One region of the Stenotrophomonas sp. 62841_Sma genome, then DNA from elsewhere that is predicted to be linked to it. Evidence: predicted binding sites of a transcription regulator. Region 1 holds the regulator's gene; the other holds the start of a gene.

Region 1 (14,510 bases):
GACAACATCCGCTATGGCCGCCTGCAGGCCAGCGACGCCGAAGTCGAGGCTGCCGCGCGTGCCGCCGAGGCCGATGGCTTCCTGCGCGCGTTGCCGCAGGGCTATGACAGTGAGCTGGGCGAGCGCGGTGCCCGCCTGTCCGGTGGCCAGCAGCAGCGTGTGGCGATTGCCCGTGCGCTGCTGAAGGATGCGCCGATCCTGCTGCTGGACGAAGCGACCAGCGCGCTGGACGCGCAGAGCGAGCACAGCGTGCAGCAGGCGCTGGAGCGGCTGATGGCGGGCCGCACCACACTGGTCATTGCCCACCGCCTGGCCACCGTGCTCAAGGCCGACCGCATCGTGGTGATGGACCAGGGCCGCATCGTCGCCGAGGGCACGCACGCACAGCTGCTGGCAGAAGGTGGACTGTACGCTGAACTTGCGCGCCTGCAGTTCATCGATTGATGACGTCCGGCTAACATCGGCGCGGCCAAGCTGGCCGCGCAACAGCCGCATCCGCTGAAGGAGGTGCACGATGTCGTTCCGTCAGTTTCCCGCCGTCGACAGCAACGGCGAAAGCCACATCATCATCGAGTTCAAGCCCGAGGCGAATGGCAGCGGGCATCACTCCGAAGCCACGCCACGCTACGAACTGGATGACGGGCGGCCGCTGGTGCGCGATGGCCGCGAGTTCACCACCAGTGGCGGCGAGCTGCGGCTGACGATCTGAGGTTGGCCGGGCATGACCCCGGCGCTACCCGATCTCGTATCGCCCCGCTCTGGCGGGTGTCGACCTTGATCGACCCGCTTTCTTGCCTCTGGTAGGTGTCGACCTGGGTCGACACGCCTTTTGCCCAAGGCGGTCGAGCATGGCTCGACGCTACAAAAGGCGTGATCATTTTTTGGCCAGGCATCTTGACAGCCTTGGCTGGCAAGGCCTGAGCAAGGTTATCCACACGTTTGCTCAGGAACCATCCACACCGCCTGTGGATGAATTCAGCCCAGTACCCGCCCGATGCCGCTGGCGTCCACGTCGGCTGCTGCCCGGGTGATCGCCGCAGCATCGCTGCCGGCCACGAACCCGATGCGGAAATGCACTTCGCCACCAGGCGTGCGCGAGGAATGGATTGAAGCCAGGCTGATGCGATGCTGCTCGAACACGTTCAGCAGCTCACGCAGTGAGCCTGGCCGGTCCTCCGGCAGGTGCACCGACAACGCATTACGCTCGGTCAGGTCAGCCAGCAGATAACCCACGCGTTCAAAGGTGTAGTTGCCGTCCGCCAGCGCCTGCTCGCCGAAGGCACTGCGGTTGGCCGACAGCAGCTGCTCGCGGAATTCACCACGCGCACGGTCGTCGCCCTGCCCGACCTGCGCCTGCAGGGCCTGCAGCTGGCCGACCAGCCGTTCCAGCATCGGCGCCACGTACGGGTTACCGAACTGGATGTCTTCGTAGATCGCCGGGTTGAGCGACAGGATGCGCGAGATGATCGCCGTGTCCAACTCGAACGATGCCGAGCGGTACGGCATCATCGCGGCCAGATCGCCCAGCTGCGGCTGGTACTGGCACAGCACGCCGGCCTGGGCCAGGTGGGTGGCATGCACCATCGCCTGTACCAGCGCCATCATCTGATCGTGGTGCTGCGGCGTGGCCCGCACGCACTCGGCCTGCAGCGCAGTGCACAGCGTATCGACCCATGGCTGCCAGTGCTGCAGCCGCGCTTCGCAGACCACCATCACCCGGCCCTTCAGGGTCGGCGCCTTGGGTGGCGCGGTCATCGGGTGCAGGCCGACCACTTCGGCTTGAGAGGCCAGCATCGCCTGCACCGGCGCTTCCTTCACCGAGGTCACGTCCAGCCATAGCCGGTCCTGCTCACGGCCGGCCGACTGCCGCACGTACTCGGCAATCAGAGCCGGCGTATGCCGGATCGGTGCCGAGAACACCAGCACGTCGGCCTGCGCCAGCAGCTGTTCCGGCGTATGCGAGTCCGGATCGGCCGGATCGTGGCCGATCACCTGCAGCTGCATGTGCTGCTGGAAGAAGCGGCTCAGCCAGCGCCCATAGGCGCCGGCACTGCCGACGATGCCGACCGTGCGCGGCGTGCGTTCGTGCAGACCGCTCATGCCACGTGTTCGGCACGGAAGCGCGTGCCTTCGGCCAGCGCGGCAGGCGCCGCCGCGATCACGTCGAACTCTTCGAAGCCATTGTCCAGAGTCGCCTCCAGCGCCGCGTGGGTACCGGCAATCGCACGCGAAATCGCCTGCTGCATCGATTCACCTCGCAACAGGAACGACACCACCAGCGACATCAGCACGTCACCGGTGCCGGCCACGTCCACCGGCAGCAGCGGCGAAGTCCAGCGCCAGGTTTCCTCGCGACCGACCGCCAGGGTCACCAGCTCACCCGGGTTACCGCCCACGCTGTGCGCGATCACCCAGTGCGGGCCACGGTCCAGCAGCGTGCGCGCGGCGGCGATGGCATCGGCCTCGGCCAGTGCCGGCATACCGGTCAGACGATTCAGTTCGAAGGCGTTCGGGGTCACCAGCCAGGCATGCGGCAGCAATCGCTCGGCGAAGATCGCTTCCAGGCCCGGTTCCACGTAGGGGCCGGTGTGGGTGTCACCAATCACCGGATCCAGGCAGTAACGCAGCTGCGGACAGACCGGCAGGATGTTGTCCAGCCAGTCGGCGAAGGCGGCACCGTTGGCGGTGCTGCCGAAGTAACCGGAAACCAGCATCTTCGCCCGCTGCGGCAGACCGCGCTCGTGGGTGCCCAGCAGCAGGTCCGCGAACCAGTCGGCGGGCAGCACCCGACCGCGCGTGGTGTCGTAGAACGGCGCATTGCTCAGCAACACGGTCGGGATTTCCGCGACGCGCACACCGAGCGCACGCATCGGCGGTACGGCGGCGCTGTTGCCGGCGTGGCCGTAGACAAGTTGCGACTGGACCGAGATGACATCGATCGGCGACGGGCCATCGGGCCGCTGGCGGCGGCCGTGGACCAGGTGGTTATCAAGGGATTCGCTCATGGCCGCATTCTACGCCCAAGGAAGTTTTCGGCAGGGCTTGCAGCCCTGCACCTGCTCAATGCAACGGCAACCGCAACGGCCGAAGCCAAAGCGGCATTCCGTGGGGTGGCGAGGCGGTGTCGGAGTGCGGGGACGCCGCAAGTACGTCCTTGTAGGCTTCGCAGCGGCATCCATGCCGCTGACACCCCGCAATCCGACACCGCCCCACCTTCGACAGGTTCACGCGGCTGTTGGTAACTACGGCTGTTGTTCCGCGCGGCTGTTGGTAGGTGTCGACCTTGGTCGACACATCTGTCAGACATCGAATGAGTCATCCACGCATGGCGTGGATCTACCGTGTCGACCAAGGTCGACACCTACCAGAGCAGTAAGCCGTTCCGGCAGATCACGGAAAACTGTCGAAGGCGGGGTGGGTCCGGTTGAGGGGGCGTGAGCGCCATGGATGGCGCGACCGAGGCTACAGGGACGTATTTACGCCGTCCCCCTCAACCGGACCCACCCCGCCAACCCACGGAATGCAGGCTTTTGACGTTGACGTTGCCTCTGCAGGTGCAGGGCTGCAAGCCCTGCAAACCCCACCCCCTCAGTGAGCAGCAGGCCGCGACGGTGGCAGCCACGCCGCCACGATGCCCAGCAGCGGCAGGAACGCGGTCAACTGGTAGACGTACTCGATGCTGGTCTTGTCCGCCAGCAGGCCCAGGACAGCCGCCCCAAGCCCGCCCATGCCGAAGGCGAAGCCGAAGAACAGGCCGGACACCATGCCGATGCGGTGCGGCATCATCTCCTGCGCGTACACCACGATCGCCGAGAACGCCGAGGACAGCACGAAGCCGATCAGCACCGCCAGTACGGTCGTCCACAGCAGATCAGCATGCGGCAGCATCAGCGCGAACGGCGCCACGCCCAGGATCGAGGTCCAGATGATCGGCTTGCGGCCGATGCGGTCACCCAGCGGGCCACCAAGGAAGCCGCCAGCGGCGGACGCCACCAGGAACGCGAACAGATGCAGCTGGGCCTGCGCCACCGGAATGCCGAAATGGTGGATCAGGTAGAAGGTGAAGTAGCTGCCGATGCTGGCCATGTAGAAGTACTTGCTGAAGATCAGCACCAGCAGGATCGCCAGCACCTTGGCCACGGTGCGAGACGGATGCCGCGGCGCCATCGCAGCCGTGCTGACCGGTCGAGGCGTACCCAGATGCAACGCGTACCAGCGGCCGACATAGGTCAGCAATGCGATGCCGATCAGGGCAGCACCGGCAAACCACGATGCGGCGTGCTGGCCATACGGCACGATCACTGCGGCGGCAATCAGCGGGCCCAGCGCGGTTCCGAAATTGCCACCGACCTGGAACACCGACTGCGCGAAGCCGTGACGGCCGCCCGAGGCCAGTCGCGCGATGCGCGAGGCTTCCGGATGGAAGATGGCCGAGCCAATGCCGACCATCGCCGCCGCCATCAGCACCACCGCGTAGTTCGGTGCGAAGCCGAGCAGCAGCATGCCGCACAGGGTCGAGGCCATGCCGATCGGCAGCGAGTACGGTGCAGGGCGACGGTCGGTGGCCATGCCGATCAACGGCTGGAAGATCGAGGCGGTAAGCTGGTAGGTCAGGGTGATCAGGCCGATCTGGGTGAAGCTGAGATTGAAGCCGCCCTTGATCACCGGATAGATGGCCAGGATCAGCGACTGCATCATGTCGTTGACGACATGCGAGGTGGAAATGGCGGCCAGCACGCCGGGGGCCACCGGGCGTGAGGTCGTTGCGGGAGAAGCCAGGGTCGACATGGACACAGTCAGGTTGGGGGCGAGCCACGCATGCTACGGTGGCCTCCCCCTCCCTTCTGCCGCGTTCGGGTCATGGCATATCGTAAAAAGGACACTCCCTGCCCGGTCCGCGAGACTGCACCGTGGAACGAGGTTCCGGTACACCGCCCGGTGACCTGCCGCGCCCGCCACTACAAACCCGGCACCCACATCGCGCCCCACCGGCATCGCCGTCACCAGCTGGTGTTCGCCATGTCCGGACTGATGGTGGTGCGTGCGGACGGCGGCCGCTGGGTGGTGCCCTCGACCCGCGCGATCTGGGTGCCGGCCGGCATGGCCCATGCGGTGGACTGCATCGCTGAGGTGCATATGCGCAGCCTGTATGTGGAACCGGACTTCGCGCCGCAGCTGCCGGACGAGGCGTTCGCGGTACAGGTAGCGCCGTTGCTGCGCGAGCTGCTGCTCGCCGCCAGCCTGATCGAGACCGCGCATGTGGATGACAGCCGCGACGGCCGCGTGGTGCGCCTGCTGCTGGACGAGCTGCACCGCATGGACGTGCTGCCGCTGCACCTGCCCTCGCCCACCGACCCGCGCCTGCAGCGGATCTGCCAGCACATCCAGAAACACCCCGGCGACGACGCCACCCTGCTGGACTGGGCGCAGGCGCTGCAGGTGGACGTGAAAACCATCCAGCGTCATTTCGCCAGCGAACTGGGCATGACCTTCGGGCAGTGGCGGCAACAGGCGCGGCTGCTGGCCGCCCTGGAGCGACTGGCGGTCGGCGACAAGGTCATCGATGTCGCGCTGGCGATGGGCTACGACAGCCCGAGTGCATTCACCAGCATGTTCAAGCGCCAGCTCGGGCAGACGCCGGCGGCGTTTTTCCGGTAGCGCCGGGCCATGCCCGGCGGCGGCAGTGCGGCACCACAAAGGAAAACGCCGGGCATTGCCCGGCGCTGTCGTTCAACACATGCGTCGATGGATCAGGACGTCATCCGGTCCCAGAAGCCCTTCACGCCATCCATGAAGGTGGCCGACTTCGGCGAATGCTTGCGCGCTTCCTCGCCGACGAAGGTGGCTTCGAACTGCTCCAGCAGCTTGCGCTGCTCGTTGGTGAGGTTGACCGGGGTCTCCACCACCACGCGGCAGTACAGGTCGCCTTCGCTGCGGCTGCGCACCGAACGCACGCCCTTGCCACGCAGGCGGAACAGCTTGCCGGTCTGGGTCTCGGCCGGGATGCGGATCTCCGCTTCGCCGCCCAGGGTGGCCACGCGCACGGTGTCACCCAGTGCCGCCTGCGAGATGCGGATCGGCACTTCGCAGTGCAGGTCGTCGCCATCGCGCTGGAAGATCGCATGCTCGCGCACGCGCACTTCCACGTACAGGTCACCCGGCGGCGTACCGGCCGGGCCGGCCTCGCCCTCGCCCTGCAGGCGGATGCGGTCGCCGGTATCGACGCCCGCCGGCACCTTCACCGACAGCACCTTGTCTTCCTCGACACGGCCATTGCCGTGGCAGGTCTTGCAGGGCTTGGCGATGATCTGGCCGCGGCCGCCGCAGTTGTGGCAGGCCTGCTGCATTGCGAAGATGCCGCGCTGGATGCGCACCTGGCCGCGGCCATGACACACATTGCAGGTCTCGACCTTGCCGTCTTCGGAGCCACTGCCATCGCAGTCGCCGCACTCGGTCAGGGTCGGAATCTCGATGCGGCGCTCGACGCCGCGCACGGCTTCTTCCAGGTCCAGCTCCATCACGTAGCCGATGTCGGCGCCACGACGGGCCTGGCGCGGACCACCGCCGCCACCACCAAAGATGTTGCCGAAGATATCGCCGAAGATATCGTTCATGTCCGGGCCGCCCGGACCGCCTCCGCCCATGCCGTGCTCGAACGCGGCGTGGCCATGGCTGTCGTACATGCGGCGCTTGTTGCCGTCGGACAGCACTTCGTAGGCTTCCTTGCACTCCTTGAAGGAGGCTTCGGCCGCCGCATCACCCGGGTTGCGGTCCGGATGGAACTTCATCGCGCAGCGACGGTAGGCCTTCTTCAGCTCTTCGTCGTTGGCGGTGCGGGCAACGCCCAGCACTTCGTAGTAATCGCGCTTGCTCATATCGTGAATCGGGTTCCGGAAAGTCGGGATTCGTCAAAGCGGAAGAGCGGAACCAGGTCCGCTCTTGCGTCGGGCGCCCCGACACGCCGGTGGGCGGTCAGGACCCTGATGCGACAACGGGACGCTGATGGCCAGCGTCCCGTGTCGGTCCGGATCAGGACTTCTTGTCGTCCTTGACTTCGGTGAACTCGGCGTCCACCACGTCATCCTGCGGCTTGCCCGCATTGCCAGCGTCGGCACCCGGGGCGGCACCGCCCTGGTCGGCCGAAGCGGCGGCGAACAGCGACTGGCCGGCTTCTTCCAGTGCCTTCGACTTGGCTTCGATCTGTGCCTTGTCGTCACCCTTCATCGCGGTTTCCAGGTCGGCCAGCGCCGCCTCGACCTTGCCGATGACATCGCCGCCCACCTTGCTGCCGTGCTCGGTGATGGCGCTGCGGGTGCCATGGATCAGGGCGTCGGCCTGGTTGCGGGCCTGCACCAGCTCCTGGAACTTCTTGTCTTCTTCGCGGTTGGCTTCCGCGTCGGCGACCATGCGCGCGATCTCTTCCTCGGACAGGCCCGAACCGGCCTTGATCTCGACCTTCTGTTCCTTGTTGGTCTTCTTGTCCTTGGCCGACACGTGCAGGATGCCGTTGGCGTCGATGTCGAAGGACACTTCCACCTGCGGCAGGCCGCGCGGGGCCGGCTCGATGCCGGACAGGTCGAACTTGGCCAGCGACTTGTTGAAGCGGGCCTGTTCGCGCTCACCCTGCAGCACGTGCACGGTCACGGCCGACTGGTTGTCCTCGGCGGTGGAGAACACCTGCGAAGCCTTGGTCGGGATGGTGGTGTTCTTCTCGATGATCTTGGTGAACACGCCGCCCATGGTTTCGATACCCAGCGACAGCGGGGTCACGTCCAGCAGCAGCACGTCCTTGACGTCGCCGCCCAGCACGCCGCCCTGGATCGCAGCACCCAGTGCCACGGCTTCGTCCGGGTTGACGTCCTTGCGCGGTTCCTTGCCGAAGAACTCGGTCACCGCCTGCTGCACCTTCGGCATGCGGGTCTGGCCACCGACCAGGATCACTTCGCTGATGTCGCTCGAACGCAGGCCGGCATCGTTCAGGGCGACGCGGCACGGCTCGATCGACTTCTTGATCAGGTCTTCCACCAGCGCTTCCAGCTTGGCGCGGGTCAGCTTGATGTTCAGGTGCTTCGGACCCGAGGCGTCAGCGGTGACGTACGGCAGGTTCACTTCGGTCTGCTGGGCGCTGGACAGCTCGATCTTGGCGCGCTCGGCGGCGTCCTTCAGGCGCTGCAGGGCCAGCGGATCCTTGCGCAGGTCGATGCCCTGGTCCTTGTTGAACTCTTCAACCAGGTACTCGATGACGCGGTTGTCGAAGTCTTCGCCGCCCAGGAAGGTGTCGCCGTTGGTGGCCAGCACTTCGAACTGCTTCTCGCCGTCGACGTTGGCGATCTCGATCACCGAGACGTCGAAGGTGCCGCCGCCCAGGTCGTACACCACGATCTTGCGATCCTTGTTGTCACCCTTGTCCAGGCCATAGGCCAGCGCAGCCGCAGTCGGCTCGTTGATGATGCGCTTGACGTCCAGGCCCGCAATGCGGCCGGCGTCCTTGGTCGCCTGGCGCTGGCTGTCGTTGAAGTAGGCCGGCACGGTGATGACCGCTTCGGTGACCTTCTCACCGAGGAAGTCCTCGGCGGTCTTCTTCATCTTTTCCAGCACCTTGGCCGAGATTTCCTGCGGGGCCATCTTCTTGCCGTCGCTGGTCGACACCCAGGCGTCGCCATTGTCATGGGCCAGGATGCCGTACGGGACGTGCGCGATGTCCTTCTGCACTTCGGCGTCGGTGAACTTGCGGCCGATCAGGCGCTTCACCGCGTAGAAGGTGTTCTTCGGGTTGGTCACGGCCTGGCGCTTGGCCGAGGCGCCGACCAGGACTTCGCCGTCCTTGGTGTAGGCGACGATCGACGGGGTGGTGCGATCGCCTTCCGAATTCTCGATGACGCGGGCCTTGCCGCCGTCCATGATCGCCACGCACGAGTTGGTGGTGCCGAGGTCGATACCAATGATCTTGCCCATGGGGGAGACTCCTGAGGATGCTTGTTGGGGTCAGTCCGGCCGCTCGGCCGGTGGATGAATACGATGTGGGGGAGGCTCGTGGAACATTCAAGCCACCTCCCGAACGCTGTGTTCAGCGCCTGGAAAACCTTGCCAGGCATGGCCTGGCACGACCGGGACCGGGCATCGCCCGGCCCGGCCGATCAATCGGCGGCCACCACCACCAGCGCCGGCCGCAGCAGGCGCTCGTTGAGCAGGTAGCCCTTCTGGAACACGGTCACCACGCTGCCCGGGGCGGCGCCCGGGGTCGGCACCTGGCTGATCGCCTGGTGGTGTTCCGGGTTGAACGGCTGGCCGATCGGGTCCAGCAGGACCAGGCCGTTGTCGGCAGCGACCTTCAGCAGCTGCTTGTAGGTCAGCTCCAGGCCTTCGCGCAGCGGATGCGGGTCGTCGCCGGCGGCCTTCAGGCCGGCATCCAGGCTGTCGAATACCGGCAGCAGCTCGCCAAGCAGCTTCTCGTTGGCGAACTTGCGGGCCTGCTCGATGTCACGGGCAACACGCTTGCGCTGGTTCTCGAGGTCGGCGCGCTCACGCAGCGCATCGGCCTTGATCTGCTCGACTTCGGCGCGCAGGCGCTCCACTTCGTCGTTGACGCCGGCGGCGGCGGCCGCATCGGCGGCAGTCTGCTGGGATTCGATATCTGGATGTTCGTGGTTCATGTCTGGGTCCCTGGCGGTCAGTCTCCGCCTCCACCCACCCTAGTGTGGGCGGGATGCTGCGTTTCAAGCGTCGGATGTTCCGGGAGTGCGCCCGGCCGGTGAAAAGGCCGCGCCGAGCACATCGGCAGTGGCCTGGACCAGCGGAATCATGCGGTCGTAGGCCATCCGCTTGGGGCCGATCACGCCCAGCACGCCCAGTACCTGGCCATTGGCGGTGTACGGGGCGGTGACCAGCGAGACCCCCTGCAGCGGCATCATCCCGGTCTCCTCGCCAATGAAGATGCGCACGCCCGGGGCCTGGATGGTCCGCTCCAGCAGCTGCAGGATCTCGCGCTTGCTGGAGAACAGCTCGAACAGCTCGCGCAGGCGCTCCAGGTCGGACAGGTCCTGCACCCCCATCAGCCGGGTCTGGCCGGCCACCAGCATGTCGTCGGCGGCCGGCTGCAGGGCCTGCTCGGCCAGTTCGATGCTGTGCGCCAGCAGCTGCTCCAGCTCGGAACGGGCATCGCGCAGCTCCAGCAGCAGGCGGGTGCGGATCTCGGCCATCGGCAGGCCGGCGAAATGCGCATTGAGGTAGTTGGCCACCTGCTCCAGCTGACCCGGCGCGAACTCCTGCCGGGTCTCGATGACGCGGTTCTGCACCTCGTTGTCGGCAAACACCAGGATCGCCAGCACCCGGCGCCCGTCCAGCGCCACGAAATCGATCTGGCGGAAGGCGAACTGCTCGCGCCGTGGCGCGCTGACCACGCCGACGAAGTGACTCATCGCCGACAGCAGCTCCGAGGCGCTGCCGAGCAGGGCCTGGGTGCTGCCGCCGCTGGCCAGCTCCTGGCGCAACCGGGCCAGCTCGCCCTCGCCCGGCGGCTGCATCTGCAACAGGCTGTCGACGAACACCCGGTAACCATGCGCGGTCGGGATGCGCCCGGCCGAGGTGTGCGGCGAGGCCAGCAGCCCCAGGTCTTCCAGGTCGCCGAGGATGTTGCGGATGGTGGCCGGGCTGACCTCCAGGCCGGCCACGCGCGCCAGCGTCTGCGAGCCGACCGGCTCACCGTCCTGGATGTAACGCGCAATCAGCGTGCGCAGCAGATGGCGCGCACGCGGGGCAAGCTGGTCGGGAGAACCGTGCATGGAATCAACCTGTGAGACACGGACACTAGATAATGGCGGCGCATCACCTTGGCAAGTCATTGGACCTCCCTCGCCCGCGTGCTAGCGTTGCGCGGCTGCTGATACCCCCTTACCCATGCTCAGACATCTTTCGATCAAGGATTTTGCCGTCGTCCGCGCCACCGAACTGGAGTTCGGGCCAGGCATGACCGTGGTTTCAGGCGAGACCGGCGCCGGCAAGTCGCTGATGGTCGACGCGCTGGGCTTCCTGTCCGGCCTGCGTGCCGACAGTGGCGTGGTCCGCCATGGCGCCGCCCGCGCCGAGCTTTCGGCCGAATTCGTGCTGGACCAGCTGCAGGCCGCGCGCCAATGGCTGGCCGACAACGAGCTGGATGACGAGGAACAATGCCAGCTGCGCCGCGTGATCCGTGCCGACGGCGGTTCGCGGGCGTGGATCAATGGCCGTCCGGTGACCCTGGCCCAGCTGGGCGACCTGGCCTCGCTGCTGGTGGAGATCCACGGCCAGCACGAACAGCAGGCCCTGCTGACGCGCCCGTCGCAGCTGGCCTTGCTGGATGCCTATGCCGGCAACGAGAACGAGCGCCGCCAGGTGCGCCGCGCCGCCGCGGCCTGGCAGGCCCTGGTCGATGAATCGCTGGCGCTGTCGCAACAGGGCGACGTCAGTGACCGGATCGGCTTCCTGGAGCACCAGCTGCGCGAACTGGACCGCGAAGATCTGGAACCGGAGTCGATCGTCGCACTCGGTGCCAGCCACCGCCGCCAGGCCCACGCCAGCGCCCTGCTGAGCGCCTGCCAGGCGGCCAGCAACCAGCTCAATGGCGACGACGGCAGTTCCGCGCTGGACCTGCTGCAGCAGGTGCGCCACGAGCTGTCGCGCCTGATAGAACACGACCCGCGCCTGGGCGAGGTGGACGGCCTGATCGAGAACGCCTCGATCCAGCTGCACGAAGCCCTGTCGCTGCTGGACCGGGTGCATGACGACCTCGACGCCGACCCGGAGCAGTTCGAGGAGAACGAGCGTCGTCTCGGCCGCCTGCACGACCTGGCCCGCAAGCACCGCGTGCCGATGGACGAGCTGGGCGCGCAGCGCGAGCGCATGCATGCCGAAGTGGAACAGCTGCGCGGCGCCGACGAACGCCTGCAGCGCCTGGCCGGCGAAATCGACAAGGCCGCTGCGGCCTGGCGCGTACAGGCCGAGGTGCTGACCGCCAGCCGTCGCAGCGCCGCTGCCGAACTGTCGGCCACCACCACCGGCATCATCGCCGAGCTGGGCATGGGCGGTGGCCAGTTCCTGATCGAACTGGAGCCGCAGGATTCCGGCAAGCCCGATCCACAGGGTGCGGAGCGCGTGGAGTTCCTGGTCGCCGCCAACGCCGGCCAGCCACCGCGCGCCCTGCGCAAGGTGGCCTCGGGCGGTGAACTGTCGCGCATTTCGCTGGCCATCGAAGTGGCCGCGCTGGACCTGGATGCGGTGCCGACCATGGTGTTCGACGAAGTCGACTCCGGCATCGGTGGCGCGGTGGCGGACATCGTCGGCCAGAAGCTGCGCGCCCTTGGCGAGAAGCGCCAGGTGCTGTGCGTGACCCACCTGCCGCAGGTCGCCTCCAAGGGCCACGCCCATTACCGGGTCAGCAAGGCCCCGGTGGAAGGCATGACCCAGAGCGCAGTGGAAAAGCTGGACAGCAAGGCGCGCGAGGAAGAACTGGCGCGCATGCTGGGCGGCGTGGAAGTGAGCAAGGAAGCGCGCGCCGCCGCACGCAAGCTGCTGCAGGTCTGACGCCGCCCGAGCCGAGCATGGGCCCGGCTTCCGCGCGGTAGTGCCGGCCGCTGGCCGGCAACCCGATGCGGGTCGGCGAAGATCGTGAGGTTGCCGGCCAGCGGCCGGCACTACCCCTGTGGCCGCGCCAGATCCACCGTTTCCACCAGAAAATCAAGGAACGCGCGCACCCGCAGCGGCAGGTAGCCGCCCTGCCCCAGGAACACCGCGTGCACCTCTTCCAGGTCACCGGGGTTGGCCTCCTCCAGCACCGGCAGCAGGCGTCCGGCGGCGATGTCCTCCTGCACCTGGTAGGTCGCCAGCCGCGCCATGCCCAACCCGCCCAGCACCAGCTGCCGCAGCGCGTTGCCGTTGCTGGCGCGGGCATTGCCACTGGGCAGCAGCATGCGCTCGCGACCGTCCTGCAGCAGCGGCCAGCCCTGCATCGCACGCGCATGGCCGATGTCCAGACGGTTGTGCGACATCAGCTCCTCAGCGTTGCGCGGCAGTCCATGCCGCTGCGCGTAGGCTGGTGCGGCCACGATCATCATCCGCGTCGCACCCAGCCGTCGCGCCACCAGGCTGGAACTCTTCAGCGGGCCGGCCCGCACCGCCACGTCGGTGCGCTGCTCAAGCAGGTCGATCACCTCGTCGTTGAGGGTCAGATCCACCCCCACCTGCGGATTGCGCTCCAGGAATGCCGGCAACAGCGGCAACAGGAAATGCTGGCCGAACGGCACGTTGGAGTTGACCCGCAGGCGTCCGCGCGGCTCGGCATGGGCGCTGGCGCAGCGCTCGGCCTCCTCCAGGTCGGCCAGCACGCGCAGGCCGCGCTCGTAGAACGCGCAGCCTTCCGGGGTCAGCTGCAGCTGGCGGGTGGAGCGCTGCAGCAGGCGCGTACCCAGCCGTTGCTCCAGCCGGGCCACCAGCTTGCTGACTGCCGACGGCGTCATGTCCAGGGTGCGGGCGGCGGCAGAGAAGCCACCGGTCTCGATCACCCGCACGAACACTTCCAGTTCGCCGGATCGGTTGATGTCGGGTCGCGCCATGGCGATGAATCCAGTTCACAGATGATTATCCATGCGCAGTCTAGTTCACAGATCGACGGAGAATCACCATGGCCCTCCCTCCTCCCGGGATTGCCCGATGAACCGCCTCAGCCAGCTCACCGCGACCGCCTTGATCGCCCTCTCCAGCGCAGCCAGTGCCGCCCCGGCCCCGCACTGGGTCGCCAGCTGGCAGGCCAGTCCGCAACCGGTCTGGGGCGCCGATTTCCTGTTCCCCACCCTGGTTCCGGCCACGCTGCAGGACCAGACCTTCCGCCAGACCGCGCGCATCAGCCTGGGCGGGCCCCGGCTGCGGGTGCGGCTGAGCAATGCCTACGGCACCCAGCCGCTGCGGATCGGGGCGGCCAGCGTGGCCGCACACGCGGGTGCCGCCCCGCAGCCGCTCAGTTTCGACGGCCAGCCCGGCGTATCGATCGAGCCCGGTCAGGAACGGCTGAGCGATCCACTAGCGGTGGCCACGGATGACCGCCAGGCGTTGCAGATCAGTGTCTTTGTGCCGGGACCGACTCCAGTCCAGACGTTCCACTGGGAGGGTCGGCAGACCAGTTGGATTGCGCCAGGCGACCAGAGCCAGGCCCAGGCTCTGAGCGGGGCCAGCAGCACTACCGCCCGCCTGTTCCTGGTCGGCATCGAGGTCGAGGCCGCCCATAGCGCACGCAGCGTGGTGGTGATCGGCGATTCGATCACCGACGGTGCCACCGCCAGCCTCGACCAGGACCAGCGCTGGACCGACCAACTGGCGGCGCGCCTGGCACCGCGGGGCGTTGCCGTGGTCAACGCCGGAATATCCGGAGGGCGGCTGCTGCGCGATGGCATGGGCGAATCCGCCCTGGCCCGCTTCCGGCGTGACGTGCTGGATCAACCAGGCGTGGTCAGCGTAGTCGTGCTGATCGGCATCAATGACAT
Region 2 (14,510 bases), 2.4 Mb from region 1:
AGCACAGGGAGAAGCAGGCATGCGCCAGGTGATGCTGGACATCGACCGCGAAGCAGCCGCGCGCCACGGCGTGGACCTGCGCACCGTCGCCAACATGCTCAACAACTCCTTCAGCCAGCGCCAGGTCGCCACGCTGTACGACAGCCTCAACCAGTACCGCGTGGTGATGGAGCTGGACCCGAAGCACACCCAGGACCCGGGCACGCTGTCACGCCTGCAGGTGATCGATGGCAACGGCCAGCGCATTCCGCTGTCGAGCATCGCCAGCTGGCGCTATGGCATGGCACCGGACCGCGTGTACCACAGCGAGCAGTTCGCCTCGATCTGGATCGAGTTCGCGCTGGCACCGGGGGTGGGCCTGGAACAGGCCACGCAGGCGATTGATGCTGCGATGTCGAAACTGATGCTGCCGCGTTCGGTCCAGGGAAAACTGTCCGGTGAAGCCGGCGGGCTGGATCAGCTGCGCGCGCGCCAGCTATGGCTGGTGCTGGGCGCCACGCTGGCGGTCTACCTGGTGCTGGGCATCCTCTACGAGAGCTTCCTGCAGCCGCTGGTGATCCTGTCCACCCTGCCTTCGGCCGGTGTCGGCGCGCTGCTGGCGCTGTGGCTGTTCGGCAACGAACTGAACCTGATCGCCCTGCTCGGCCTGTTCCTGCTGGTGGGCGTGGTGATGAAGAACACCATCCTGCTGGTGGATTTCGCGCTGGCCGGCGAGCGGCGCGGGCTGAGCGCGCAGGATTCAGTGATGGAAGCCGCGCGGTTGCGCCTGCGGCCGATCCTGATGACCTCGCTGGCAGCGCTGCTGGGCACGTTGCCGCTGATGCTGGCCAACGGCGAAGGCTGGGAACTGCGGCAACCGCTGGGCATTGCGATTGTCGGCGGCTTGCTGGTCAGCCAATGGTTGACGCTGTACACGACCCCGGCGATGTATCTGGCCTTGGCGAGGTTGCGCGCGAAGAAGGCCATGTAGCGTGGAGACATGCTCGACTGCTCTTTGCAGGGAACCAACGCGCTTCTCGCGCAAGTCGATCATGGCTCGACGCTACAGAAGAGCGGTATCCACGCGTGGCGTGGATCTACGGCGGACATTGAGTAGAGTCGAATCAACGCACTGCGCGGACTGGACCAGTTGGCGTACCGGGTGCAACCCGATGGGCCCGCGACACACGCCGGGGAGGCTTGGTTGCAACGTCCTGCAGCCTGTCCAGCAGCGGGACCGCCGTGCCGGTGCGCTCGGCAAGCCAGCGCACGACCTCGGGCTTCTCCATAGCCAACGACAGCAGCATGGTTGTGGCATCGTCGGGATAGGTCGTCTCGTTCTCGTAGCGGGAAAACGCGATCGCGCCTTTTCCAAACAGCGTGGCCGCTGCGCGCTGGGTCAAGCCGTAGCGGCGCCGGAACGCCAACACATCCTCGCCCAGCAGCAGCCCGCCGTAGTGGGCGCGCCGTGCGGCAAGTCGTCTCAGGTTCTCGATCTGCTGTGCGGCGCTGGTTGCCGTAGCGCCGCATGCGGGGCACTCCATCGCCAGCAGTTCGACGACCACAGGATTGCCGCGCGGAGTGAAGTGCCGTTCGCGTGTGGATGCCACCAGCGGTGCCTGCTCGCAGGCGGGACAGAGTCGGGACGTGGCTTTGTTCATGGCGCGCTCCAATGAAACGCATGATGCTCTACAGATGGCAGCTGAGAAATACGAGCCGCAACGTTCCACACCGGCCAACAGAAAATTTCAGGTAATAGTTGATGTCGGATCGGTTCATCCGGCACTTCTGCACATCGTCATAGCGAACTGCGTAGGCGTCACATGGATGCCAGGTGCCCAACTGGTCCCTGCACCACTCTGATCCCCTATGGTCCTCCGCTTGCAGGCACAGCAGACAGTCCAGAAGGTCGCCCAGCGTCCAGCGAAGGTTTTCCAGATCTCTCTGTGCTTTGCGGGTAGCCACCCAGACATCGTCAGGCTGCAACCCGCCTGTGCGCACGCATTCCTGCAAAGCCAACAGATCAATCAAGGGAGATCCGCGAACATTGATCGTTCGGCGCGACCTGCCGCATTCCGTTGGCTGCGGCAACTGCGCCGGATCGACCCTCCACAGCTCGGGCCTCAATTTATCACCGTGATAAATTTCGTCAAGTCCATGACTTGCCTTCCGCTTCTGCCGCCGTGGGTTGGCGACTCCCGGAAGGACAACCGTGAGCCATAGGCGGAACGGTCGGAATGGGCGTTTGCGGCAGGCCAGGCGTGACAAACGCAAGGCCCGCCTGCTGCGCGGAAATTTTTCAGCGAAATCAGTGAAGTATGGTTCTGATGGATATCTGCCAGAAGCAGGCTCATCAGTAGCCTGAAGCGCGCTGGCGGCGCTGATGTGGCCTCCAGCGGGTCGTAGCCGTCATTGCCGGGGACGGCGAATCGTCCACGCATGGCGTGGATCTACTGCCACCCCGGCGATGTACCTGGCGCTGTCGCTCATGCGCAGCGCCAGGCGCATCGCCGGTGCAGATGGGCCGGTCTCCAACTCCGACCGGCCCTGATCGCGGCCGCACCCCCGCAGGCGCTGGCCGCCATCCACACACGTGCCGCACTCAGGCGGCTTCCATCAAGCTGCTTCGGATACCTTCACGTCGCGACGGGCGCGCACGGCCGCAGCCAGTCGCTCCAGCACCGTCACGGTGGTGTCCCAGTCGATGCAGCCATCGGTGATGCTCTGCCCATAGACCAGCGGCTGGCCTTCCACCAGTTCCTGGCGGCCACCGACCAGATGGCTCTCGATCATCACGCCAACGATGCGCTGTTCGCCGTCTTCCAGCTGAACGGCGATGTCGTCGATCACCTTCGGCTGGTTCTCCGGGTTCTTCAGGCTGTTGGCATGGCTGGCGTCGATCATCAGGCGCGTCGGCAGCTTGGCCTTGGCCAGCACCTGGCAGGCCTCGGCGACACTGCCGGCGTCGTAGTTCGGCTGCTTGCCGCCGCGCAGGATCACATGGCAGTCCGGGTTGCCGGTGGTCGACACGATGGCGGTGCCACCCTGCTTGGTGACCGACAGGAAGTGATGCGGGTTGGATGCCGCACCCACGGCATCGGCCGCAATCTTCACGTTGCCATCGGTGCCGTTCTTGAAGCCGACCGGGCACGACAGCCCCGAGGCCAGCTCGCGATGCACCTGGCTTTCGGTGGTGCGTGCGCCGATCGCGCCCCATGCCACCAGGTCGGCGATGTACTGCGGCGAGATCACGTCGAGGAATTCGACACCGGCCGGCAGGCCGAGTTTGTTGATGTCGCGCAGCAGGCCGCGGGCGATGCGCAGGCCCTTGTCGATCCTGAAGCTGCCGTCCAGGTCCGGGTCGTTGATCAGGCCCTTCCAGCCCACCGTGGTGCGCGGCTTCTCGAAGTACACGCGCATGACGATTTCAAGTTCTCCGGCCAGCGCGTCACGCAGCGGCTTCAGGCGCTGGGCGTACTCGATGGCGGCCTTCGGGTCGTGGATCGAGCACGGGCCAACCACCACCGCCAGGCGGTCGTCACGGCCATGCAGGATCTGGTGCAGGGCCGCGCGCGAGGCGCTGACGGTGTCGGAGGCTTCATCGTCACAGGGCAGCATCGCCAGCAGCTGGGCAGGCGGTGTCAGCGGTTCGATGGTGCGGATACGCAGGTCGTCGGTGTGCGGGGGCATTGCGGGAGATCTCCGGAACGTTGGGGGTCCCCAGCGTGGCGGCATGAAAAAAGCCGCCAGGTTCGCTGGCGGCTTTCGGGAATGCGTCTGAAGCTTTCTTCAGGGTGAGCGCAGTCCTTCCTCCGCCAGTGGCTTCGGAAAGTAATACCAGTAAAAGCGGGCGGCGGCTGCGTTCATGGGATCTATTGATAACACAGCTTTTGCGCAGTGCAAAATGTTTCATCCGCAACTGGGGACGCGGTTCAGCGAGGTGCGCACCAGCCATGCCTACGCGGCGGCAGCCACGCGAAGTTGCTCATTTACCATGCACTTCCACATCCAGCAGCAGGCCCTCATGGATGTCGGCCCAGCGCTCCAGCACGCGGTCCAGCTCCTGCCTGGCTTCGTCCAGCTGCTCGGGGTTGAGCAGGGAACGCGCGGTGTAGAGGTCGGAAACCAACCGCCGCAGGGCCGATTCCTGGATGGCCACCGACGGCCCCTCCAGGCCCGGCAACTGCAACGCCGGGCTGTCGCCAAGAGGGCCGAACAGCGTGACCTGGAGCGTGCTCTGCATGATCGACTTCCCTGCGGATGGACATGGGCAATGCACTGTTTACCGTGTCTGGGTGACAGGCGCATGTGCCTCCCATGCCGAGGCCCGGGATCTGCCGGCGTCTGCCGCCCCGCTACAGGGCGGCCAGGTCGGCCAGGTGCTGGGCCATGCTGTCCATCGCGCCTACCGCATGGGTGGTGGTGAAGTACGCATGCCAGCCGGTCGCGGCGATGCCGGCCACCAGCGCATCGACCTCCTCGCGGCTTGCACAGCGCCAGACCGCATAGAACTGCTCATCGCTGCCGTGCGGTACGTCCGTGGCAATGCGGCCCATCGCCAGCGGCGTGATGCGGGCTGGATCGAACTGCTGCATGCCGGCGCCAATACGGGCGAAGAAGGCATTCCGCTGCTCGGGCGGGAGTGCGGTCCAGGCAGGTGTGGCGGTGTAGAGCTCGATGAAGGTGTGCGACATGGTGGTTCGTCCTTGAGGTTTACGAGGTTGCGCGGTTGCCGGCCAGCGGCCGGCACTACCGGAACGAGCGCAGTGCGCGTTTGCGGATGTAGGCGTTGGCGTCGCTGTGGCGCTCGTGCTGCCAACGCGTGCACAGCTCGCGCAGCCACTGCGGCTGAGTCTTGCCGGCGTCATTGAGCCAGTTGCCGACCGAATCCTGCACATAGCGCTCCGGGTCGTCAGCCAGTGCTTCCAACATGGGTAACGCAAGTTCCGGATGCTGCTTGAACAGTGCGATATGCGTGGCCCAGACACCGCGTGGGCGCAGCGCTTCACAGGCAAAGCGGCGCAGGCACGGCGATGTTTCCTGTGTCCAGGGTTGCAGGTACTCAAGCGCCTGCATCGGCGCGGCAACGATGTCCGTGCGTAGCGCCAGCCACGCCCATTCGCGCACACCGAAGTGTGGGTCATCGGCCAGCGTGCGCATCTGCTGCAGCTTCTCTGCCAACGTTGCGCGGGCATCGCTGCCGACCAGATAGCAGGCCCAGCCACGCACGGTATCGGAGCTGTGATCCTGCCAGAACTCAGGCGCACCCTGCCCCGCCTCACGCAGCAGTTGCGCGGCCAAGGCCATGCGCAGCGTGATGCCCTTGCCTGAGGCATCCCGCATGCGTTGCAGCGCTTCCGGTGCAAGCGCAGGCGCCACCACCTGCAGCAACGCGGCGAAATCCACTGCCAGGCATTCGGCCAGATGGGTGGTGGCAACGCGACCGGTGTTGAGTTCATGCAGGCGTTGCGCCGCAATCGCCGGGCTCATGCTGCAGACTCTCGTCCAGCATCGGTGTGCTGCCAGACCTTGTGCAGCAACCGCGACAGCTGCTGCTGTTCATCGGTATCCAGACCATTGAACAGGCCACCGATCCACTGTGTGTGCTGGTCAAACAGTGTCTCGGCCAAGCGTTTTCCCCGTGCGGTCAATACGATCTGCAGGCGACGGCCATCCTCAGCATCGCTGCGACGCTGCAGCAGTTCTTCGCGCTGCAGGCCATCGAGCAGGCCGCTGATGGTGGCGCGGGTGACGCCTGCGCGTTCGGCCAGCTCGTGGGGCGGTAGCGTGCCACCGGCCCCATGCAGCAGGAACAGCACGATGAAGCGACCCTCACTGAGCCCGTGTGGCGCCAGCCGGGTGGCGCAATCGTGGTCGATGGACGACGACAACGACAGCAGCTGGAAGCACAGGCGCAGCTGCGCGACGTTGGCGTGGCCGCGTCGCTGCGCCTCATCCATCAGGGCATGGTGCTTGGCTTCGATCATCTCGTGATGAGCATATGATTAGGCGCCTAATCATATGCCATCCCCTTCGGCGTGGCTACCAGTCCATCACCTTCGCCGCCGGCCCCGGATGCGACGGGAACAGCGGCAGTACCTCCTCGGCCAGCTCCTGCAGCACCTCGCCGGCAGGCCGCTCGGCGAACTGGATCCCCAGTGCGGCATGGTTGACGCCGGCCCGCTGCCAGGCCTGCAGCAGATCGATCAGGCCCTTGCGGCCGGTGCGCAGGGTGAAGCCACCCCGCAACGGCATGCGTGGATGATCCGGATCGTCCACCAGGTCGATCCATTCGTTGGTCATGTGCGGACGGAAGCCGCCGTCCAGAATCAGCGCGCGCCAAGCGCCGATCTTCGCGGCCAGCCGCTGCGGACCAGCGTTGTCATGGGTGGCCTCTGGGTAGGTCAGCCAGCCATCGGCATGCTGGCCGATCCATTCCAGTGGCTGGCGTGCGCCACCGGTGACGATCAGCGGAACGCGGCCACTGACCGTGGGCGGCAGCAACTGCACGCCCTGCTCGGCACCGGCATGTGTCATCCGCCCATCCGTGCCCGGCTGCAGCCAACGGCGCATCTCGTTCATTGCGGTGGCGAAACGCTCTCCGCGCGCCGCGTGCTCCAGTCCATAGGCCGGGAACTCCAGCGGTCGATCACCGGACGCCACACCCATCACCAGCCGCCCACCGGACAGCTGATCGAGCGACGCCGAGGCCTTGGCCAGATCGATCGGATGGCGCAGTGGCAGCACCACGCTGCCGGTGGCCAGGGCCACGCGCTGCGTGCGCGCTGCCAGCCACGCAAGGTAGGTGAATGGATCGAACAGCTGGCCTGCATCACCGAACAGCGGATCGAACAGCGGCACGTCGCGCACCCATACCGCGGCAAAGTCGTGGCGGTCGATCTCCTCCACCAGCCGCGCCTGGCCCTGCAGCACGGCCATGTCGCCCTGGTAGAAGCGCAGCGGCAGGTAGATGCCCAGGGTCAGCGCGTCGGCGCGGAACATGCGCTGGTAGCCCGGGTGCGTGGCAAAGACCGGCGCCGACGCGCCCGGCACTGCAATGGAATCGTTCATATGCGTCGCCTCCTTACGGTCCGGTGGCCGGCTCGGGCAGCTGCACGCCGCGCTGTACCGCAGGGCGTGCGGCAACCCGTGCGTACCACGCATCCAGATGGCGATGCCGCGACAAATCGATGTCGATGATGCGGGCGATGTACAGCCAGCCGAAGTGGGCGATGTCGGCAATCGAGTAGTGATCGCCAGCCAACCACTCGCGTCCCTGCAGGCGCTGGTCGAGTACGCCGAACAGCTCGTCGCTCAGGCGGCGGTAGCGTTCGATTGCCGCGGAATCGGGCTGTTGTGCGAAGTGCTCGAAATGCACGCGCTGGCCGAGGATCGGGCCGACGCTGGCGGCATGGAACATCAGCCAGGTCAGCGTCTCCCAGCGTGCAGCCGGTTCGGAAGGCAGCAACGCATTGCCCTGTTCGGCCAGGTACATCAGGATCGCCGCCGATTCGAAGACAACGATGCCGCGCGCGCGATCTTCCAGCACGGGAATGCGGCCATGCGGGTTGAGCCGCAGGAAGTCGGGATGGCGATGTTCGCCATCGGCGATGTGGACGTGGTGAAGGCGATAGGGAAGACCCAGTTCTTCCAGTGCGATGGTGGCCTTGAAGCCATTGGGAGAACTGTCGGAGTACAGGTGCAGCGAAGGTTCGTTCATGGGAATCCTGGACGGCAGGGAGCGACGGCATGCATCGGCCGTTGAAGGTGGCCGGGCGATGCGGGAACGGGCGCTGCAGCAGCCGTGCAGGCAGTCTAGGAAAGGCCTGCGTCGCGGGGAAACGATGTCTTCTGCACGGGGAGTTGAGCGGGGCTCAACGTGCGCGACGCGCGCGCGACAGCCTGCAGTGCGGTCGATATGCTGTCGCAGCGCGGCGCGTGCCGACGCGGTTACAGGAGAGTTGAGATGGGTGCGGTGCTGCCGCTGCTGGGCCTGCGGGCCTTCGTTGAAACCGGCCGACATGGCAGCCTGACCGCCGCCGCCGATGCGATGGGGGTGACACCTGGTGCAATCAGCCAGCAGCTTCGACAGCTGCAGGAGCGGCTGGGCGTGAGCCTGTTCGACCGCACCCGGCATGGCGTGGTGCTCAGTGCAGCCGGCGCGCGTGTGTATCCGGAGCTGCTGCAGGCCTTCGACCAGATCGCACAGAGCCTGCAGACACTCGAACGCTGGGAAACGCGGTGCACGCTACGCATCAGCGCGGCACCGAGCTTCGCCGCACAGTGGTTGGCGCCGCGACTGGGCGGGTTCAGTGCGTTGCATCCGCAGGTGGACGTTCAGCTGGACTCGAGCGCGGCGTTGGTCGACCTGCGCCGCGACGGCGTGGACATCGCGATCCGTCATGGACTGGGCCGCTACCCTGGCCTGCATGCCGAGCATCTTCTGGCGCCGGTACTGCTGCCGGTTGCCAGCCCTGCGCTGCTGGCCAGCGCGCCTGCCGTGGGTACAGTGCAGGATTGCCTGCAGCTGCCGCTGCTGCAGGACGCCGACCGCAGCGACTGGCGGCTGTGGTTCCAGGCACTGGATCTGCCCGGCGATGAACGACTGGAGCGCGGCCCTGCGTTCGATGACGACCTGTTGCTGATCCGCGCGGCGGTGGCCGGGCAAGGCATCGCCCTGGTGCGCGACATCCACGCGGCCGAAGAACTCGCCAATGGCCGGCTGCAGGTGGTGATCGACCAGCCCTGGCCACAGGCCTTCGCCTACTACGCGGTGACGCGTGCGGACGGCGAGGCCAACGCGGCGATACCTGCTTTCATGACCTGGTTGCATGCAGCACTGATGACGCCGCAGGAAGCAGGCACACACACCCTGCAGGACGCAGGATAAGCCGCTCGAAAAGCGATGCCATTGCAGCCGGCCACAAAAAAACCCCGCCTTGCGGCGGGGTTTTTCATTGCGGGGCAAATGCGGGGACTTAGAAGTCCATGCCGCCCATGCCACCCATGCCGCCCATGCCACCGGCGCCACCCATGGCCGGCTCGTCCTTCTTCGGAGCTTCGGCAACCATGGCTTCGGTAGTGATCATCAGGCCAGCGATCGAGGCCGCGTTCTGCAGCGCCGAACGGGTCACCTTGGTCGGGTCCAGGATGCCGAACTGCAGCATGTCGCCGAACTCGCCGGTGGCGGCGTTGTAGCCGAAGCTGCCGGTGCCTTCCTTGACCTTGTTGATGATGACCGACGGTTCTTCACCGGCGTTGGCCACGATTTCGCGCAGCGGGGCTTCCATCGCGCGCAGGGCGATCTGGATGCCGTGGTTCTGGTCTTCGTTGGCACCCTTCAGGCCGGCCAGTGCGGTGACCGCACGGACCAGGGCCACGCCGCCGCCCGGGACCACGCCTTCTTCAACGGCTGCACGGGTAGCGTGCAGGGCGTCGTCGACGCGATCCTTCTTTTCCTTCATTTCGATTTCGGTCGAAGCACCGACCTTGATCACGGCAACGCCACCGGCCAGCTTGGCCACGCGTTCCTGCAGCTTCTCGCGGTCGTAATCCGAGGAGGTGTCCTGGATCTGGGTCTTGATCTGGCCGACGCGTGCGTCGACGGCAGCCTTGTCACCCACGCCATCGATGATGGTGGTGTTCTCCTTGGAGACCTGCACCTTCTTGGCGCGGCCCAGGTCCTTGATGGTGGCCTTTTCCAGCGACAGGCCCACTTCTTCGGAGATCACGGTGCCGCCGGTCAGCACGGCCATGTCTTCCAGCATCGCCTTGCGACGGTCGCCGAAGCCCGGTGCCTTGACGGCCACGACCTTGACGATGCCACGGATGGTGTTGACCACCAGGGTCGCCAGCGCTTCGCCTTCGACTTCTTCGGCCACGATCAGCAGCGGCTTGCCGGCCTTGGCGACGCCTTCCAGCACCGGCAGCAGGTCACGGACGTTGGAGATCTTCTTGTCGTGCAGCAGGATGAACGGGTCATCCAGGTCAGCGGTCTGCGACTGCTGGTTGTTGATGAAGTACGGGGACAGGTAGCCGCGGTCGAACTGCATGCCCTTGACCACGTCCAGCTCGTTGTCCAGGCCCGAGCCTTCTTCAACGGTGATCACGCCTTCCTTGCCGACTTCCTTCATCGCGTCAGCGATGATCTGGCCGATCGACTCGTCCGAGTTGGCCGAGATGGTACCGACCTGGGCAATCGCCTTGTCGTCGGCGGTCGGCTTGGAGATGGTCTTCAGCTCGGCAACGGCGGCCACGACGGCCTTGTCGATACCACGCTTGAGGTCCATCGGGTTCATGCCGGCGGCCACGGCCTTGGCGCCTTCGCGGATCAGGGCCTGGGCCAGCACGGTGGCGGTGGTGGTGCCGTCGCCAGCGTCGTCGTTGGTGCGGGAAGCAACTTCCTTCACCATCTGCGCACCCATGTTCTCGAACTTGTCAGCCAGTTCGATTTCCTTGGCGACGGAGACGCCGTCCTTGGTGATGGTCGGTGCGCCGAAGCTCTTTTCCAGCACGACGTTGCGGCCCTTCGGGCCCAGGGTGGCCTTGACGGCATTGGCGAGAACGTTGACGCCGCGCACCATGCGCGAACGGGCGTCTTCACCGAAACGAATATCCTTGGCAGCCATTGCAATTACCTCATTGGTAGCGCCGGACGATGCCCGGCGGCTGGGATTTGGGGATCAGGTTGAAACAGGTCGCGCCGAGGCTCAGCCGATGACGGCGAGCACGTCGTCTTCGCGCAGGACCTTGTACTCGACGCCTTCGCTCTTGTACGAGCTGCCGGCGTACTGGCCGTAGATGACCTTGTCGCCGACCTTCAGCGACGGCGCGCGCACGCTGCCGTTGTCCAGCGGCTTGCCCGGGCCGACGGCCACGACTTCACCCTTGGTGGACTTTTCCTTGGCCGAATCCGGAATGACGATGCCACCGGCGGAGATTTCGTCGGCTTCGATCGGCTTGACCACAACGCGGTCGTGCAGCGGCTTGATGCTCATGAGAGACCTCTTAAGTTATTGATTGGTCTGAAAAAGTCTGGCGATGTTAGCACTCACCCCAGGTGACTGCCAGCATTGCTCGCGAAAAAGCCCGATGAATCGGGAGCAGGACAGAGATGGAGCTGGCCCCGGACCTTTCAAGGCCGCTCGCGGAAAAAATTTCACTGCCCCGGGCCCACTCGATCTGCGCCCATGTGAAGGCCTGGATGCCGGTGCAACGCGGCAACCCTGTCTCTGGAATCCTCGACTTTTGGTGACTCGCGTCGCACTGTCAGATATCTGACGTTCATTTACGACAAAGTGTCACTGGATCGGCCTTAGGCTCGGCCGCGCATTCCCAATCACAAGGAGTAGTCGATGCGATTGCTGTCCCCGCTTGCCGCCGCCTGCCTGCTGGCGCTGGCCGCCGCGCCGGCCCAGGCCGAGGTCTTCATCAACGAACTGCACTACGACGACAGCACCGCCGCCGGTGACGTCGGCGAAGCCATCGAAGTGGTCGCTACCGCGGGCGAGGACCTGTCCGGCTACCGCCTCTATCTCTACAACGGCAGCAATCCTTCGGCCGCCACGGTCTACGCCAACAATCCGGTCCCGGCCGGCACCGCCGCGGGTTGCGGCAGCGCCACCCTGGCCGTGGTCAGCTACCCGACCAACGGCCTGCAGAACGGCCCGAACGACGGCATCGCCCTGGTCGATGCCAGCGGCAAGGTGGTCCAGTTCCTCAGCTACGAGGGCGCCATCACCGCCTCCGGTGGCCCTGCCGCCGGCATGACCAGCCAGAACATTCCGGTGGCCGAGACCAACAGCACGGCCCCGGGCACCTCGCTGCAGCTGACCGGCAGCGGCAGCCAGTACGCCCACTTCACCTGGGCCGAATCGGCCAAGCAGACGTTTGGCAGCTGCAACAACGGCCAGACCTTCAGCGGGGGTGGCACCCCGGGCCCGAACACGCCGCCGTCGGTGTCCACCACCACCCCGGCGCAGGGCAGCAGCACCTTCCCGGCCGCCGCCGACCTGGAAGTGGTGTTCAGCGAGACGGTGAACCTGGCCAGTGGCGCCTTCGCCCTGAGCTGCGGCACCTCCGGCAGCGTGCCGCTGACCTACCCGGCCAGCGGCCGCAGCGTGAAGCTGTCCACCAACACCGCGCTGGTGGCCGGTGAAGCCTGCCGCTTCGACATCCGCGCCGCACGCATCACCGACCTGCAGGGGGCGCACCCCGCCGCCGACAGCCGCATCGCCTTCACCGTGGCCAGCACCGGCGGCAATCCGGACCCGGGCAACCCGGGCGTGCCGGCCGGTTACTACTCCAAGGTCAATACCAGCAGCCCCAGCCAGCTGCGCTGCTCGCTGCACGCCACCATCAAGGGCCACACCGCCTACCCGTACAGCGGCTCGGGCACCAGCACCTGGACCATCCTGGAAATCGCCGACGAGGATCCGAACAACAGCGGCAGGATCCTGGATGCGTACCGCAACCGCAGCTACGCCAAGGTGACCGACCGCGCCGGCAGCGGCGGCGGCCTGAAGTACAACCGCGAGCACACCTGGCCGAACTCGCTGGGCTTTGCCAGCACCACCGGCGACAAGGGCCTGCCGTACGCGCCGTACACCGACACCCACATGCTGTACCTGACCGACGCGCAGTGGAACGCCGACCGTGGCAACAAGCCGTTCGGCAAGTGCGACGCCAACTGCGGCGAACGCGCCACCGAGGCCAACAACGGCCAGGGCGGCGGCAGCGGCGGCTACCCGGGCAACTCCAACTGGGTGCGCACGCCGGACGGCAACACCGGTACCTTCGAGGTGTGGGGCAAGCGCAAGGGCGACATGGCGCGTGCGGTGATGTACATGGCGATCCGCTACGAGGGCGGCAAGGATGCGGCCACCGGCCAGTCCGAGCCGGACCTGGAGCTGACCGACGACCGCAGCAGGATCGTCAAGACCAGCAGTTCGCCGGCCTACATGGGCCTGCTCTCGACGCTGATCGACTGGCACCTGTCCGATCCGCCGGATGATGCCGAGCGTGCCCGCAACGACGTGATCTACAGCTTCCAGGGCAACCGCAACCCGTTCATCGACCACCCCGAGTGGGCGACCCCTGGCCTGTTCACCTCGGCCAAGCCGACCTCCTGCCAGCTGGCCAACTGACCGCGCAACGCAGCGGTCCACTGCCGCCGCCGGGCCCTGACCCGGCGGCGGCCCTATACTCGACGGTCATGTCGACCATCGATCCCGTCCTGCTGCTGTTGACCACCTGCCCGGACCGGGCCAGTGCCGAGCGCATCGCGCACGCGCTGGTCGGCGAGCGCCTGGCCGCGTGCGTGACCCGCCTCGATAGCGCGCAGTCGACCTACCGCTGGCAGGGCGAGGTGACCACCGACGCCGAGCTGCAGCTGCTGGTGAAAACCACCGCGAGTCGCGTCGATGACGCGATTGCCCGGATCGTCGAACTGCATCCGTATGAACTCCCGGAGTGCATTGCGGTCGAAACCCGGGCCGGCCTGCCGGCGTATCTGGACTGGATCCGGGCACAGACCCGGGAGGACACTGATTGAAGACTCTGTTTGCGCGCGGCGCCGCCTTGTGCGCCCTGTTGTGGCTCTCGCTGCCGGCCTTCGCGCTGGATGAGAAGGACCTGCTGCCGGTGGACCAGGCGTTCGCGCTGACCGCCAGCGCCCCCGAACGGGGCCAGGTGCAACTGCAGTTCAAGATCGCACCGGGCTATTACCTGTATCGCCACCGCACCAGCGTCAAGGCCGACCCGGCCTTCAATGCCGGCGCGCTGCAGATGCCCAAGGGCGACAAGCACCACGACGATTTCTTCGGCGAAGTCGAAACCTATCGCGAACGCCTGCAGGCCACCCTGCCCGGCACGCCGACCGACGCCGCCGGCACCATCAGCCTGGAAGTGCGTTACCAGGGCTGCGCCGATGCCGGTGTCTGCTACCCGCCGCAGAAGCGCGTGGTGCAGGTCACCCTGCCGGGCGCCGGTGCGGCGGCCGCGGTGCCTGCCGCGCGTGCCGGTGCGGCAAGCCCGTTCAACAACCCGCTGGCCGGTGCCGGCAACAGCGGTGGCCTGCGCCTGCCGGGCGCGGCCAGCAACAGCCAGGCGCTGCCGCTGCCGTCGGAGCAGGCGTTCGGCTTCGACGCCATCGCCAGCGACGGCAATACCCTGCTGCTGCGCTTCAGCCCGGCGCCGGGCTACTACCTGTATCGCGACCGCACTTCGGTGAAGCTGGACGGCAGCACCGGGGTGCTGGCCGACAAGCTGCGCTGGCCTGCCGCACAGTCGCATCGCGACGAACACTTCGGCGATGTCTCGGTGTACTTCAACCAGGTGGAAGTGCCGCTGCCGCTGCGCCGCTCCATCGCCGATGCGGTCGACAGCACTCTGGTGGTGACCTTCCAGGGTTGCCAGACCGATGGCATCTGCTACCCGCCGATGACCCGCCGGGTGAAGCTGTCCATTCCGGCCGGCAAGGTCAGCAGCAGTGCCGACCAGGCGCCACCGCGCAATGAGGTGATCAGCCCGCT

The links. Region 1 encodes HrcA, which represses chaperone genes, less so after heat shock. Its sites were predicted from a motif close to TTNGCACTCNNNNNNNNNGAGTGCNAA; they were not measured.
Positions count from the first base shown of each region.
Region 2: a site for HrcA is predicted at 11,023-11,049, ahead of ACZK5G_RS20085 (co-chaperone GroES). Genes of this name have one in related genera too.

Region 1 covers NZ_CM151224.1:1,894,552-1,909,061, reverse strand. The annotation lists gene ACZK5G_RS09040 (ABC transporter transmembrane domain-containing protein) at 1-444, shown strand, start outside; gene ACZK5G_RS09035 (hypothetical protein) at 515-709, shown strand; gene ACZK5G_RS09030 (prephenate dehydrogenase) at 976-2,100, opposite strand; gene pdxY (pyridoxal kinase) at 2,097-3,005, opposite strand; gene ACZK5G_RS09020 (MFS transporter) at 3,589-4,788, opposite strand; gene ACZK5G_RS09015 (AraC family transcriptional regulator) at 4,861-5,658, shown strand; gene dnaJ (molecular chaperone DnaJ) at 5,751-6,875, opposite strand; gene dnaK (molecular chaperone DnaK) at 7,030-8,955, opposite strand; gene grpE (nucleotide exchange factor GrpE) at 9,138-9,653, opposite strand; gene hrcA (heat-inducible transcriptional repressor HrcA) at 9,717-10,781, opposite strand; gene recN (DNA repair protein RecN) at 10,897-12,558, shown strand; gene ACZK5G_RS08985 (LysR family transcriptional regulator) at 12,669-13,586, opposite strand; gene ACZK5G_RS08980 (SGNH/GDSL hydrolase family protein) at 13,684-14,510, shown strand, end outside.
Region 2 covers NZ_CM151224.1:4,298,100-4,312,609, forward strand. The annotation lists gene ACZK5G_RS20030 (efflux RND transporter permease subunit) at 1-970, shown strand, start outside; gene ACZK5G_RS20035 (type II TA system antitoxin MqsA family protein) at 1,104-1,640, opposite strand; gene ACZK5G_RS20040 (3-deoxy-7-phosphoheptulonate synthase) at 2,596-3,669, opposite strand; gene ACZK5G_RS20045 (hypothetical protein) at 3,965-4,222, opposite strand; gene ACZK5G_RS20050 (DUF6616 family protein) at 4,335-4,673, opposite strand; gene ACZK5G_RS20055 (DNA alkylation repair protein) at 4,729-5,469, opposite strand; gene ACZK5G_RS20060 (MarR family winged helix-turn-helix transcriptional regulator) at 5,466-5,966, opposite strand; gene ACZK5G_RS20065 (LLM class oxidoreductase) at 6,022-7,050, opposite strand; gene ACZK5G_RS20070 (glutathione S-transferase family protein) at 7,064-7,699, opposite strand; gene ACZK5G_RS20075 (LysR substrate-binding domain-containing protein) at 7,946-8,869, shown strand; gene groL (chaperonin GroEL) at 8,958-10,607, opposite strand; gene ACZK5G_RS20085 (co-chaperone GroES) at 10,689-10,976, opposite strand; gene ACZK5G_RS20090 (endonuclease) at 11,334-13,124, shown strand; gene cutA (divalent-cation tolerance protein CutA) at 13,193-13,531, shown strand; gene ACZK5G_RS20100 (protein-disulfide reductase DsbD family protein) at 13,528-14,510, shown strand, end outside.